One region of the Streptomyces amakusaensis genome, then DNA from elsewhere that is predicted to be linked to it. Evidence: riboswitches for the same ligand, from Rfam matches in the RefSeq annotation. Region 1 holds a riboswitch; the other holds the start of a gene.
The links. A riboswitch is a leader RNA that binds a small molecule or an ion and turns the genes downstream of it on or off. The one in region 1 is predicted to bind S-adenosylmethionine.
Positions count from the first base shown of each region.

Region 2: it holds a riboswitch for S-adenosylmethionine, as region 1 does, so the genes downstream of both, ABD371_RS10510 (aminotransferase class V-fold PLP-dependent enzyme) here and thrC (threonine synthase) in region 1, are expected to answer to the same signal.

Region 1 covers NZ_BAAASB010000001.1:575,563-582,716, forward strand. Annotated here, with positions in the region: gene ABD371_RS02415 (extracellular solute-binding protein) at 1-5, shown strand, start outside; gene ABD371_RS02420 (DUF3263 domain-containing protein) at 37-273, shown strand; gene otsB (trehalose-phosphatase) at 284-1,135, shown strand; gene ABD371_RS02430 (alpha,alpha-trehalose-phosphate synthase (UDP-forming)) at 1,141-2,550, opposite strand; gene ABD371_RS02435 (hypothetical protein) at 2,630-2,764, opposite strand; gene ABD371_RS02440 (glucosyl-3-phosphoglycerate synthase) at 2,794-3,738, opposite strand; SAM riboswitch class I at 3,883-4,031, shown strand; gene thrC (threonine synthase) at 4,048-5,337, shown strand; gene ABD371_RS02450 (MoaD/ThiS family protein) at 5,358-5,633, shown strand; gene ABD371_RS02455 (cold-shock protein) at 6,110-6,313, shown strand; gene groL (chaperonin GroEL) at 6,722-7,154, shown strand, end outside.
Region 2 covers NZ_BAAASB010000005.1:122,660-129,813, reverse strand. Annotated here, with positions in the region: gene ABD371_RS10515 (glycerate kinase family protein) at 1-751, shown strand, start outside; gene ABD371_RS10510 (aminotransferase class V-fold PLP-dependent enzyme) at 703-2,076, opposite strand; SAM riboswitch class IV at 2,286-2,403, opposite strand; gene trpD (anthranilate phosphoribosyltransferase) at 2,530-3,594, opposite strand; gene qcrB (cytochrome bc1 complex cytochrome b subunit) at 3,728-5,362, opposite strand; gene qcrA (cytochrome bc1 complex Rieske iron-sulfur subunit) at 5,359-6,438, opposite strand; gene qcrC (cytochrome bc1 complex diheme cytochrome c subunit) at 6,435-7,154, opposite strand, start outside.

The sequences.
Region 1 (7,154 bases):
AGTGAGCGAACGGGAGCGACCGCCTAAATTGGGGGCATGACCGACACCGAGCCGCTCTCCGAGCGGGAGCGGGCCGTGCTGGCCATGGAGCAGCGCTCCTGGCCCGGGCCCGGCGCGAAGGAACGCGCCATCAGGGAGCGGCTCGGGATCTCCCCGGTCCGCTACTACCAGCTGCTCAACGCGCTGCTCGACGACCGGCGCGCGCTGGAGCACGATCCGGTCACCGTGAACCGGCTGCGCCGGGTCAGGGACGAGAGACGCGAGCGCCGATAGGCTCGGGGCCATGGGCAGCTCCCCGCACGCGCATCCCCTGCCGGCCCCTTCGACGCCCGCGGGCCGGGACGGGCTCGCCGCGATTCTCGCCCGGCCGCGCGAGGCGGTGATCGCGCTGGACTTCGACGGCACCCTCGCCGAGATCGTCCCCGACCCGGAGCGGGCCCGCGCCCATCCCGGCGCGGTGCCCGCGCTGGCGCGGCTCGCGCCGAAGGTCGCGTCGGTGGCCGTGGTCACCGGCCGGCCCGCCGAGGTCGCGGTCCGGTACGGCGGCTTCTCGGGGGTGCCGGGTCTGGAGCGGCTGGTGGTGCTCGGCCACTACGGGGCCGAGCGGTGGGACGCCGTCAGCGACACCGTGGACGCCCCCGAGGCGCATCCCGGCGTCGCGGCCGTCCGCGCCGAACTCCCCGGCCTCCTCGAAGGATTCGCCGGTGTGACGGGCGTATGGGTCGAGGAGAAGGGCCGGGCGGTCGCGGTCCACACCCGTCGCGCGAGCGATCCGGGGGCCGCCTTCGAGGCGCTGCGCGGCCCGCTCGCCGCGCTCGCCGCCCGGCACGGTCTGGTGCTGGAGCCGGGGCGGATGGTGCTGGAGCTGCGCCCGCCGGGGATGGACAAGGGCGTCGCCCTCGCCGCGTACGCCCGGGGGACGGGGGCCGGGGCCGTGCTCTACGCGGGCGACGACCTCGGCGATCTGCCCGCCTACGCCGCGGTGGAGAAGCTCCGCGCGGAAGGGGTGCCGGGGCTGCTGGTGTGCAGCGGCAGCACGGAGGTCACCGAACTCGCCGAGCGGGCCGATCTGCTGCTCCCCGGCCCGTCGGCGGTGGTGGAGTTCCTCGCCGCTCTCGCCTCCCGGCTGCCGTAAAACCTTCAGAGCGCGCGCAGGGCCTCCAGCTGGTCCAGGAACCAGCGCTGCGGCGGCAGCGCGGTCGCCGCGGCGGCGAGCCGTTCGGTGCGGCGGAGCCGTTCGTCCGCCGGCATGCTCAGCGCTTGGTGCAGCGCGTCGGCGGTGCCGGTGATGTCGTACGGGTTGACCGTGAGCGCGTCCGCCGCGAGTTCCTCGTACGCCCCCGCCTCGCGGGAGAGCACCAGCGCGCACCCCTCGTCGGAGACGACCGGGATCTCCTTGGCGACCAGGTTCATCCCGTCCCTGATCGGGTTGACCAGGGCGACGTCGGCCAGCCGGTAGGCGGCGAGCGAGCGGGCGAAGTCGTCCTTCACATGGAGGACGACCGGCGTCCAGCCGTCGGTGCCGTACTTCTCGTTGATCTCGTCGGCGACCCGGCGCACCTCGGCCGTGTACTCGCGGTAGACCGCCAGATCCTGACGGGAGGGGTAGGCGAGGGCGAGGTGGACGACGCGCTCGCGCCACTCGGGGCGGGTGTCGAGCAGCTGCCGGTACGCGAGGAGGCCGCGCACGATGTTCTTGGACAGCTCGGTGCGGTCGACCCGGACCACGGTGCGGCGGCCGGGGCCGATCTGCTCGCGGAGGGCGGTCATCCGCTCGGCCACGTCCGGCCGGTGCGAGCGCTCCTTGAGGAAGCCGGCGTCCGCGCCGAGCCCGTGGACCCCGATCCGGCGGCCGGTGAGGGCGTCCTCGCCCAGCACCCGCACGGCGCAGTCGGTGAAGGCGTCGGCCCAGCGGCGGGTGAGGAAGCAGGTGCGGTCCGCGCCGAGGAGGCCGCGCAGCAGCTGTTCGGCGATGTCGTCGGGGAGCAGCCGGAAGTAGTCGGCGGGGGCCCAGGGGGTGTGCGAGAAGTGTCCGATCCGCAGATCGGGGCGCAGCTCGCGGAGCAGGCCGGGGACGAGCGCCAGATGGTAGTCCTGGACGAGGACCGCGGCCCCGTCGCCGGCGTGGTCGGCCAGGGCCTGGGCGAAGGCGCGGTTGTAGCTCTCGTACGCGCTCCACCGGCGGCGGAAGTCCGCGTCGAAGACGGGTTCCAGCGGGGTCTGGTACAGCAGATGGTGGACAAACCAGAGGACGGAGTTGGCGATGTCGTTGTACGCGGCGGAGTGGATGTCCGGGTCGATGTCGAGCATCAGCACGCCCGGTTCGCCGACACCGCGCCGCAGTGCCTCGCGGTCGCCCTCGCCGAGGGCGGAGCAGACCCAGAGGGAGTCCGCGCCGGAGCCGGCGGCGGAGAGCCCGGAGACCATCCCGCCGCCGCCGCGCCGGGCGTCGAGCGCTCCGTCCTCGCCGAGGGCGTAGGAGATCGGACCCCGGTTCGACGCTACGAGGATCTGGGCGCGGACCGGTGTTGCGGGGGGCTCGGAGACCATGTCGCGAAACCTAGCCCGCCGGGTGGGGCCTCAAACGTGCGTACGCCTCCGGTCGGCTCACTCGCCCCGGGCACTCGGCTCATTCGGCACGGCCGCCCCGGCGGCCCCGCCCGGCGGCGAGGGCGACGGCCGCGACGGCGGCGAGGCTGAGGACGAGTCCGCCGAGCAGCCAGAGCCGCTCGGCCGACATCAGGACATGACGGGCGAAGTTCATACATACGATGTTCGACCGGCGGGCGGGGCTCAGGCCGCCCGACGCGCCGCGTACTCGCGGATCTCCCGCATCGGGGGCCGCTCCTCGGTGTCCACCGGGTGGGTGCGCGGGACAAAGCCGTCCGCGCCGCGCTCGAACTGGGTCAGCGACGGCCGCACCAGCTGGCCGCGCTCCAGTCTGAGCTGGGCGGTGCGGTAGATCGCCGCGGCCATCCGGCCGAGCGCCCGGGCGTCCTGGTGGCGGTGTTTGCGGGAGCCGACGTCGACCTGGGCGAGGGCGTCCAGGCCCACCGCGCGCAGGGCGTCGACCAGGAGGCCCAGCTCGACCCCGTACCCGACCGGGAAGGGCAGCGACTCCAGCAGGGAGCGGCGGGCCGCGTACTCGCCGCCCAGCGGCTGGACGAAACCGGCCAGCCGGGGCCAGTGCAGATTGAGCAGCGGGCGGGCCACCAGCTCGGTGACCCGCCCGCCCTGCCCCGGGGCGTCGTCCAGCGGGCGGTCGTACATCGCCTTGACGAAGTCGATCCCCGGGTCGGTGAGCAGCGGCCCGACGATCCCGGAGACGAAGTCGGCGGAGAAGTCCCGAAGGTCGGCGTCGACGAAGCACACGATGTCACCGCCGGTCACCATCAGCGACCGCCACAGCACCTCGCCCTTGCCGGGCAGCGCCGGCAGCCGGGGCAGGATCGCGTCCCGGTGCACCACCCGCGCCCCGGCGGCGGCGGCGATCGCGGCGGTGCGGTCGGTGGAGCCGGAGTCGATCACCACCAGTTCATCGACGAGCGGGGCGGTCTCCATCAGCTCCCGGCGGATCACGGTGACGATGTCCCCGACGGTCGCCTCCTCGTTGAGCGCGGGCAGCACGACGCTGACCGTCGCCGAGGACGCCCGCTTGGCCGCCAGCAGCCGGTGCAGCGGCCGGTCGGCGGCCTTCCAGGTCCGCCCGGTCAGCCAGTGCTCCACTTCATCGAGCACGTGTACCCACTCCCCACAGCAGCCCTGTGACGCATCTCGCGGTGCGGACGACTATCTCAACCGTCCATGCCTTCGGTTACAGTCTTGAACAACGCGGACGCCCGTCGCATGTCGGGGTCGTTCCCGCGTTACACAATCGAATACCGCTCATCCAGAGGGGCAGAGGGATACGGCCCGTTGAAGCCCCGGCAACCCTCCAGCCGGTCTCAGTCGCTGTTCAGCGCATGAGGCTCCCGGCTCGGGAAGGTGCCAAATCCGTCTCATGGCGAGCCTCGCCATGGGAAAGATGAGGAGAAAGGGCCTCCCTCCATGGCTGTGCAGACCGTCGCAACCACCCCCGTCACCCCTGTCGATCTCGGACCGGCCGCAGCGCTGTCGTGTCGCGAGTGCGGTGAGCGTTTCGAACTGGGCCCGATCTTCGCCTGTTCCTCCTGTTTCGGCCCCCTGGAAGTCGCCTACGACCTCCCCGCCGAGGGCCCCGAGGCGCTGCGCGCCCGGATCGAGGCCGGCCCGGAGAACATCTGGCGCTACGCCCCGCTGCTGCCCGTCCCCGCGGACGTGGCCGGCAAGCCGAATCTGAACCCCGGTTTCACCAAGCTGGTCAAGGCCGACAACCTCGCCCGTGAACTGGGCGTCACCGGCGGCCTGTTCGTCAAGGACGACTCCGGCAACCCGACCCACTCCTTCAAGGACCGGGTCGTCGCGATCGCCGTCGAGGCCGCCCGCGCCTTCGGCTTCACCACCCTCTCCTGCTCCTCCACCGGCAATCTGGCCGGCGCGGTCGGCGCTGCCGCCGCGCGGGCGGGCTTCCGCTCCTGCGTGTTCATCCCGCACGACCTGGAGCAGGGCAAGGTCGTCATGGCCGCGGTCTACGGCGGCGAGCTGGTCGGCATCGAGGGCAACTACGACGATGTGAATCGTTTCTGCTCCGAGCTGATCGGCGACCCGCTCGGCGAGGGCTGGGGCTTCGTCAACGTCAACCTCCGCCCGTACTACGGCGAGGGTTCCAAGACGCTCGCGTACGAGATCTGCGAGCAGCTCGGCTGGCGGCTGCCCGATCAGATCGTGATCCCGATCGCCTCCGGCTCCCAGCTCACCAAGATCGACAAGGGGCTCCAGGAGCTGATCAAGCTGGGCCTGGTCGAGGACCGCCCGTACAAGATCTTCGGGGCCCAGGCCGAGGGCTGCTCGCCGGTCTCGGCGGCCTTCAAGGCCGGACACGACGTGGTGCGCCCGGTGAAGCCGGACACCATCGCCAAGTCGCTGGCGATCGGCAACCCGGCGGACGGGCCGTACGTCCTGGACATCGCCCGCCGCACCGGCGGAGCGGTCGAGGACGTCACCGACGCGGAGATCGTGGACTCGATCAAGCTGCTGGCCCGCACCGAGGGCATCTTCGCGGAGACCGCCGGCGGGGTGACCGTGGGCGTGACCCGGAAGCTGATCGAGGCCGGTCTGCTCGACCCGACGCTGACCACGGTCGTCCTCAACACCGGCGACGGTCTCAAGACCCTGGACGCGGTCGCCCCGACCAGCGGCCCCACCGCGACCATCCGCCCCAGCCTGGACGCGTTCCGCGACGCCGGCCTGGCCCACTGAAACCCCTGGGAGAGCTGAAAATGAGCGTCAACGTACGAATCCCCACCATTCTGCGCACCTACACCGGCGGCCAGGCCGAGGTGGCGGCCGAGGGCACCACCCTCTCCGAGGTGATCGCGGACCTGGAGCGCAATCACTCGGGCATCGCCGCGCGCGTCCTGGACGAGACCGGCAAGCTGCGCCGGTTCGTGAATGTGTACGTCAATGACGACGACGTCCGCTTTGAACAGGGTCTCGACACCGTGACGCCGGACGGCGCCGGAATCTCGATCATTCCCGCGGTCGCCGGAGGCTGATCCCCGGGTCCCCTCCCGCCCTCCGGGGTTCTTCCCGGACCCTCCCCGCGCCACACCGGTTGCCCTCTCCGTCGAAATAAACGGAGGGGGCAATTCCGCAGGATTGAAGGCGCTACAGTTGGGGAATGTCCCGCGGCCGGCCGCGCTTCTCGGCATACGAGAATGCGCCCCCGCGCGATAAGAAGCAGCCAATGTGCGCGATTGATTTGCCGCTTAAGTCTTCTTTGTCGGGCCCGACTTGCCCCACAACCTTGTGAATTCAGGCTAATTCATCGATCCGCCGTGCCCGGATTTCTCGTCCGATTGACCTGTTGCAGAGGGCAGTTGGGCAGATACATTCAGCCGCGGTCGACGCGTTCCGGCGCACATCCGCAGAGCCTCCCTCCGCACCTGGAGGACGGCTCGCGGCGGGTGAGATCTGACCCGGGTCCGCGAGGTGCGGTCCTGCGCAAGGGCCAGTAATAGGGGAGTTAGGCATGGCTCAGGGCACCGTCAAGTGGTTCAACGCGGAGAAGGGGTATGGCTTCATCGCGGTCGACGGTGGTGCGGATGTATTCGTCCACTACAGCGCGATCCAGATGGACGGATACCGCACCCTGGAGGAGGGTCAGCGAGTCGAGTTCGAAATCTCGCAGGGACAGAAGGGTCCGCAGGCGGACATGGTGAAGCTCGCGGTCTGATTCCGCGGTCCGAGCCAGACCTGCGACACCTGCGACGCGATCGGCCACCGACGCGTTCACGCATGTTGGGGTCCGCATCCCGGGAAACGGGGTGCGGACCCCACACGCGTGTACGGGCGGGGCCGCGCCTACCCCCACCTGCCCCGGGAGCCTTGTGCGGCCCGGGTCCGGGAGGGGTTCCGGCACCCTCCCCGAGGGGCCGGTTCTGCCAGAGGCGCTTGCACTCGGCAGGGGCGAGTGCTAATCATTGGCGTTAGCACTCTCCTAGTGAGAGTGACAGAACATGGACCGAGCAGGTGAGGTCCGCAGGCCTGTGGGGCAGAGAACCACACGGCGCGCGGGCCGTCCGTCGCGGGCGCCGTCGCGGTCCGGCCAGAGCTTCCCACCAGTCCGTGGAGGACACTTCACATGGCAAAGATCATCGCGTTCGACGAGGAGGCGCGGCGCGGCCTTGAGCGCGGTATGAACCAGCTCGCCGACGCCGTCAAGGTCACCCTCGGTCCCAAGGGCCGCAACGTCGTCCTTGAGAAGAAGTGGGGCGCGCCCACGATCACCAACGATGGTGTTTCCATCGCCAAGGAGATCGAGCTCGAGGACCCGTACGAGAAGATCGGCGCCGAGCTGGTCAAGGAAGTCGCCAAGAAGACGGACGACGTCGCCGGCGACGGAACCACCACCGCGACCGTTCTCGCCCAGGCGCTCGTCCGCGAGGGCCTGCGCAACGTGGCGGCCGGCGCCAACCCGATGGCCCTCAAGCGCGGCATCGAGAAGGCCGTCGAGGCCGTCTCCGGCGCCCTGCTGGAGCAGGCCAAGGACGTGGAGACCAAGGAGCAGATCGCTT
Region 2 (7,154 bases), on a different contig from region 1:
GCTCGGCGCGCGGCTGCTCGACCAGAGCGGCCGGGAGCTGCCGCGCGGCGGCCGGGAGCTGGTCCGGCTGGCGCGCATCGACGCCTCCGGGCTCGATCCCCGGCTGGCGCGGACCGAGATCCGGGTCGCCTGCAACCCGTTCAACGTGCTGTGCGGCGAGCGCGGGGTGGCGAGGGTCTTCGGGCCGCAGAAGGGGGCGACGCCCGCGCAGGTCGAGCTGCTCGCGGCGGGCCTGGAGCGGTGGGCGGCCGTGCTCACCCGGGATCTGGCGGTCCGCACCGATCTGTACGACGGGCCCGGCACCGGGGCCTCCGGCGGTCTGGGCGCGGGGCTCGCGGCGCTCGGCGCCGCGCTGCTGCCGCGCTTCGACGTCCTCCTGGACCATCTGGACCTGGACGCCCGGCTGGCCCGCGCCGATCTGGTGCTGACCGCCGAGGGCGCGCTCGACCACCAGACCCCGCGCGGCAAGGTGCCGGCCGAGGTGGCCAGGCGCGCCAAGCTCTACGGGCGCGAGGTGCTGGCGCTGGCGGGCACCATCGGGGAGGGCGCGCATCTGGTGCGCTCCTCGGGGGTGGACGCGTACAGCTCGATCCTGCCCGCGCCGGTCTCGCTCACGGAGGCGCTCGGGCGCGGTGGGGAGTTCCTCACCGACGCGACCGAGCGTGCCCTGCGGATGATTCTGATCGGGACCCGGCTACCGGTTCACGCGGAGGCGGTGTCCGGGACGCACCGGCCGTCCTCGGTGCGGTAGTTCCACCGCGCGCCCTGGGCGACGAGTTCCTTGACGGCGCGGACGAAGCGCTCGACGTGCTCCTCGGGGGTGCCCGCGCCGAAGCTGACCCGGATCGCGTTGAGCGAGCGCTCGCCCGGCTCGCTCTCCGGCGCGCCGCACTCCCCCGGGTCCTGCGGGTCGCTGCCGAGCAGGGTGCGGACCAGGGGGTGGGCGCAGAAGAGTCCGTCGCGGACGCCGATGCCGTACTCGGCGGAGAGCGCGGCGGCGAAGTGGGAGCTGTTCCAGCCCTCCACCACGAAGGAGATCACGCCGACCCTGGGGGCGTCGTCGCCGAAGAGCGAGAGCACCCTGACCTCGGGGACCTCGGCGAGACCGGAGCGGACCAGGCCGACCAGCCGCTGCTCACGGGCGACGAGCTCGTCGAAACCGGCCTCGGTCAGGGCCTTGCAGGCGGAGGCTATGGCGTAGACGCCGATGACATTGGGCGAACCGGCCTCGTGGCGGGCGGCGGTGGAGTGCCACTCGACCTCGACACCGCCGTCGGCGCGGCGCGCGACCTTGCGGGACGCGCCGCCGCCGGCGAGGTAGGGGTCCGCCTCCTGGAGCCAGTCGGCGCGGCCGGCCAGCACGCCCGAGCCGAAGGGCGCGTAGAGCTTGTGTCCGGAGAACGCGACCCAGTCGACGTCGAGTTCGCGGACGGAGAGCGGGTGGTGGGGGGCGAGCTGGGCGGCGTCCAGGACGATGCGCGCGCCGTGGGCGTGCGCGGCGGCGGCGAGTTCCCGTACGGGCCACAGCTCGCCGGTCACATTGGACGCGCCCGTCACACAGACCAGGGCGGGGCCGTAGGGGTCGCGGTCGGCGAGGGCGCGCTCCAGGGTGGTGACGGCCTCGGCCGGGGTGCGGGGGGCGTTGAGGTAGGTGACCTCGGCGTCGCGCCAGGGGAGCAGGGAGGCGTGGTGCTCGGTCTCGAAGACGAAGACCTGGCAGCCGGCGGGGAGCGCCGCGGCCAGCAGGTTCAGCGAGTCGGTGGTGGAGCGGGTGAAGACCAGCTGGTCGCCCTCGCGGCAGTCGAGGAACTCGGCGACGGTGCGGCGGCTGTTCTCGAAGAGGTCGGTGGAGAGCTGGGAGAGGTAGCCCGCGCCCCGGTGGACGCTGCCGTAGTAGGGCGCGTACGCGGCGACGTCGTCCCAGACGCGCTGGAGGGCGGGGGCGCTGGCCGCGTAGTCCAGGGCGGCGTAGGTGACTTCGCCGCCGGTGACGAGGGGGACCGTCACATCGCGGCCGAGGACGGCGAGGGGGGTGCTCACGGTGGTGTCGACGGCGGTGTTCGGGCGTGCGGACATGGCGATATCTCCCGGCAGGACAGGCGGAATGGCTTCTTGGACCCGGCCGCGGATGTGCGGAATCGCCGTGCGGCGTGCCGGGGATTACCTCGGGGAGCGCGGCGGAGGCCGCGCGTGGAGGGTGTGCTGAAGAAGGGGCGTACAGCCCTATCGCATTCGCTTGCTCACGAGACTGCTCCCTTGAGGACCAGGACCCCAGGGCGTGCAGGGGTCCGCGCTTGCCGCAGACCTCGCTGCCTACGGCCTGGTCTTCACCCGGGGCACCCCGCCACGGACGGAGGGTTGCCGGACAGCGGGCCGGGGCCGTAGTCGCTGTCGCTCATGACCTGCCGGAACCGTATGCCAGCGGAACGCGACAGCGCAAGACCGTTCCGCATCCCAAGACGGTCCGCACACGGAGAGGCCCCCGCGGGCTTGGGAAGCCGGCGGGGGCCCTGGGCGCGCGGGAAGGCGTCAGGCGCTGGTGGCGGCGACCCAGCGGTCGAGGGCGGCGGCGGCGGCGCCGGAGTCGATGGAGTGGGCGGCGCGGGTGACCGCCGCCGCGAGCTGGTCCTCCAGCGAGGCGTCCGAGGGCGCCAGGGCCACCAGCGCCGCCGCCGAGTTGAGCAGGACCGCGTCACGGACCGGCCCCCTCTCCCCGGCGAGGAGGCGGCGGGCCACCTCCGCGTTGTACGAGGCGTCCGCGCCCCGCAGGGCCTCCACCGGGACCAGCGGGATCCCGATGTCCCTCGGGTCGAAGGACTGCTCCCGCACCGAGCCGTCCCGTACCACCCAGACCCGGGACGTCGCCGTCGTCGTCAGCTCGTCCAGCCCGTCGTCGCCCCGGAACACCAGCGCGGAGGATCCGCGCTCGGCGAGCACGCCAGCGAGGATGGGTGCCATCCGGGCGTCCGCGACACCGGTGGCCTGGGCCTTCACCCGGGCCGGGTTGGTCAGCGGGCCGAGGAAGTTGAAGGTGGTGCGGATGCCCAGCTCCTTGCGGGCCGCCGCCACATGGCGGAGCGCCGGGTGGAACTTGACCGCGAAGCAGAAGGTGATGCCCGCCTCCTCCGCGACCTCGGCGACCCGCTGGGGGGTCAGCTCCAGATTGACGCCGAGCTTCTCCAGGACGTCCGAGGCCCCCGAGGCGCTGGACGCCGCCCGGTTGCCGTGCTTGACGACCTTCGTACCGGTCCCCGCGACGACGATCGCGGACATCGTGGAGATGTTGACCGTCTTCGCGCCGTCGCCGCCGGTGCCGACGATGTCGACGCTGGGGCCCGGCACCTCGATGAGCCGCGCGTGCTCGTACATCGTCCGGACCAGGCCGGAGATCTCCGCGACGGTCTCGCCCTTGGCGCGCAGCGCCACCGCGAACCCGGCGATCTGCGCGTCGGTGGCCGCGCCGCTGAGGATCTGGTGCATCGCCCAGGCGGTGGCGTCCGCGCTCTGGTCGTGCTGGTCGAGGAGGGAGTTCAGCACGAGGGGCCAGGAGAGGTCCGCCACGCTGTCGCCGCCTGCCGGGGTCACAACGTTCATGGTCCGCTCCAGGGTCCATCTGGGGATAAGGGGTAGGTCTCCACCCTATCCAGCCCCGGGGACGGCCAAGAGCCCCGTCCATTGCCTGGACGGGGCTCTTGGCTGTGGCGATCGTAACGATCAGATCAGGCGATCAGTGGTGGCCGTGGCCACTGGTGATCTCCTTGTACTCCTCGGCGGTGGGCTTGGGAATCTGGTTCCCCTCGCCGTAGAAGCTCTGGCTGAGCTTGGCCTGCGTCTTCTTGACGAGCGAGACCTTCCGCTCCACGCCGTTCTTGTCCACGGTCGGGCCGATCTCGATCGGCTTGTACTGCTCGTGCGCGGTGAGGCGGTACAGCTCACCCTGGCTGAGCGGCTCGTGGACCTCGACGAACTCACCGTGCGGCAGTCGCTTGATGATGCCGGACTCGCGTCCGTGCAGCACCTTGTCCCTGTCGCGGCGCTGGAGCCCGAGGCAGATGCGCTTCGTGACGATGAAGGCGATGACCGGTCCGGCGAAGAAGAAGATCCGGACGAACCAGGTGATCGCGTTGATCGACAGGTTGAAGTGCGTGGCGACGATGTCGTTGCCACCGCCGATCAACATGATGAAGTACGCGGTCAGCCAGGCCACACCGAAGGCCGTACGCGTCGGGGCGTTGCGCGGGCGGTCCAGGATGTGGTGCTCGCGCTTGTCCCCGGTGATCCAGGACTCGATGAAGGGGTAGACCCCGATCGCGCCCAGCACCAGCGGGAAGGCGATCAGCGGGATGAGTACGCCCAGGGCGAGTGTGTAGCCGAAGGCGTTGATCTCCCAGCCTGGCATCACACGGATCAGACCCTCGGCGAAGCCCATGTACCAGTCGGGTTGCGCGCCGGTGGAGACCTGGTCGACCCGGTAGGGGCCGAGTGCCCAGATCGGGTTCAGCGTGGCGACGGCGGAGACCACCGCGATGATGCCGAAGACCAGGAAGAAGAAGCCTCCCGCCTTGGCCATGTAGACCGGCAGCAGCGGCATGCCGACGACGTTCTTCTCGGTACGGCCGGGACCCGCGTACTGCGTGTGCTTGTGGTAGACGACCAGGATCAGATGGCCCACCAACAGTCCGAGCATGATGCCCGGCAACAGCAGGATGTGGATCGAATAGAACCGGGACACAAAGTCGTGACCTGGGAACTCCCCGCCGAACAGGAACATCGAGATGTACGTGCCCACGACTGGCACGGCCAGGATCGCGCCCTGCATGAAGCGGACGCCGGTGCCCGAGAGCAGGTCGTCCGGGAGCGAGTAACCGGTGAAACCGGTGAACATGCCCAGGAAGAGCAGCAGGAAGCCGAAGAGCCAGTTGACCTCGCGCGGCTTGCGGAAGGCGCCCGTGAAGAAGACGCGCATCATGTGGACCATCATCGCGGCGACGAAGATCAGCGCGGCCCAGTGGTGCATCTGCCGGATGAGCAGACCGCCGCGGACGTCGAAGCTGATCTCCAGCGTCGAGGCGTAGGCCTCGGACATGCGTACGCCCTGCATGGGGACGTAGCTGCCGTGGTAGACGATCTCGTTCATCGACGGGGTGAAGAACAGCGTCAGATACACACCCGTGAGGATGATGATCACGAAGCTGTAGAGGCAGATCTCACCGAGCATGAAGGACCAGTGGTCCGGGAAGATCTTGCGCATGTTGGCCTTGGCCAGGGAGTAGATCCCCAGCCGGCCGTCCGCCCAGTCGGCGACCCGCTCACCGGCGGGTGCTTTGCGCTCGGGGCGCTTGGTCTCAGTTGCAGTACTCATCCGCGCTCCCAGAAGGACGCACCGACAGGCTCGTCGAAGTCGCCGAGCGCTTCGAGGTTGCCCTCCGCGTTCACACCGATCCGCAGCTGCGGAAGGGGGTGACCGGCGGGGCCGAAGATGACCCGGGCTCCGTCGGAGAGGTCGAAGGTGGACTGATGACACGGGCAGAGCACGTGGTGGGTCTGCTGCTCGTAGAGGCTGATCGGGCAGCCGACATGGGTGCAGATCTTGGAGAAGGCCACGATGCCCTCGTGGGACCACTCGAGCTCTCGCTTGTCCTTGATGTCGTCCGGACGGATCCGGACGATCATCAGGGCGGCCTTGCCGATCTCTTTCTGGAAGTCGTGGCTGTCGTCCTTCAGGCCCTCGGGCATGGCGAAGACGAGCGAGCCGACGGTGATGTCCTCGGGACGCAGCGGCTCATGCGTGTTCATGTTGATGAGCTGCTTGCCCTTGGCCCAGAGCGTCACCCGGAGCTTGCGCTCCGGCAGCGGACCGAGGTCGCGCAGAAGGACCACTCCGGTGAGCGGGACCAGCGCCATCGCGCCGAACATCGTGTTCCGGATCAGCTTGCGACGGCCGAAGCCGGACTCCTCGTTGCCCGCCGCGAAGTCGGCCAGAACCTTGGCCTTGACCTCGGGCGAGGCCTCGATGGGGTGCCGCTCGTCCGCGACCTCCTCGTCGGACATCAGGGTGCGGGCCCAGTGGACCGCGCCCGCCCCGATGAAGAAGAGGGCCCCGCCGAGCGTCCAGCCCAGCGAGAAGTTCAGCGCGCTCACCCGGCCGAAGGGCCAGATGTAGACGAGCTTGTCGACGGGGAAGGCCACGAAGGCGGCGATGAACGCCACCGTGGACAGCATCGAGAGCGTGAAGAAGAGGGCCACGGTGCGCTCGGAGCGCTGGGCGGCCCGCTCGTCGATGTCCTGGATGCGCGGCTTGTGGGCCGGCAGTCCGGGATCGTGGAACGGGTCCTCGTCCACACGCTGGGCCACGGCGGTGCCGCCGTGCCCTGCCGCGCCGTGCGCGGTGCCCTGCTCAGCCGGCAGGTTCTCTTCTGGAATGTCTTGGCTACTCATGACTTCTTGGCCTTAGCGGTGTGGGCCGCGACCCAGACGGCGGTTGCGATCAGCGCACCCAGACCGAAGATCCAGGCGAACAGACCCTCACTGACGGGACCGAGCCCGCCCAGCGTCAGACCGCCGGGGCTCGACGCCTTGTCCGGGTCGTTCATGGTCTCGACGTAGGCGATGATCTCCTTCTTCTCCTTCTCCGGCATGACGCCGTCGGGGAAGGAAGGCATGTTCTGCGGGCCGGTCTGCATGGCCTCGTAGAGATGCTTGTTGCTGACGCCCTCAAGGGTGGGGGCGTACTTCCCCTCCGTCAGCGCGCCGCCCTTGCCGGTGAAGTTGTGGCACTGGGCGCAGTTGGTACGGAAGAGATCGCCGCCCCTGGCGACGTCGGCGCCCTTGGGGCTGTACTGGTCCTCGGTCGGCGTGATCGGACCGGCACCGAGCGAGGCGACGTACGCCGCGAGCTGGTCGATCTCGGCCTGGGAGTAGATGACCTTCTTCTTGGGCACCTGCGCACCGGGCTGCTGCGCCGGCATACGGCCGGTGCCGACCTGGAAGTCGACGGAGGCCGAGCCGACGCCGACGAGGGAGGGACCGTCAGTGGTGCCCTCGCCGCCGGTTCCGTGGCAGCTCGCGCAGCCGACGGTGTACAGCTTCTTGCCCTCCTCGATGGCGAGGGACTGGGAGGTTTCTTCGGCCTGTGCCTTGTCCGCAGGCGCGAA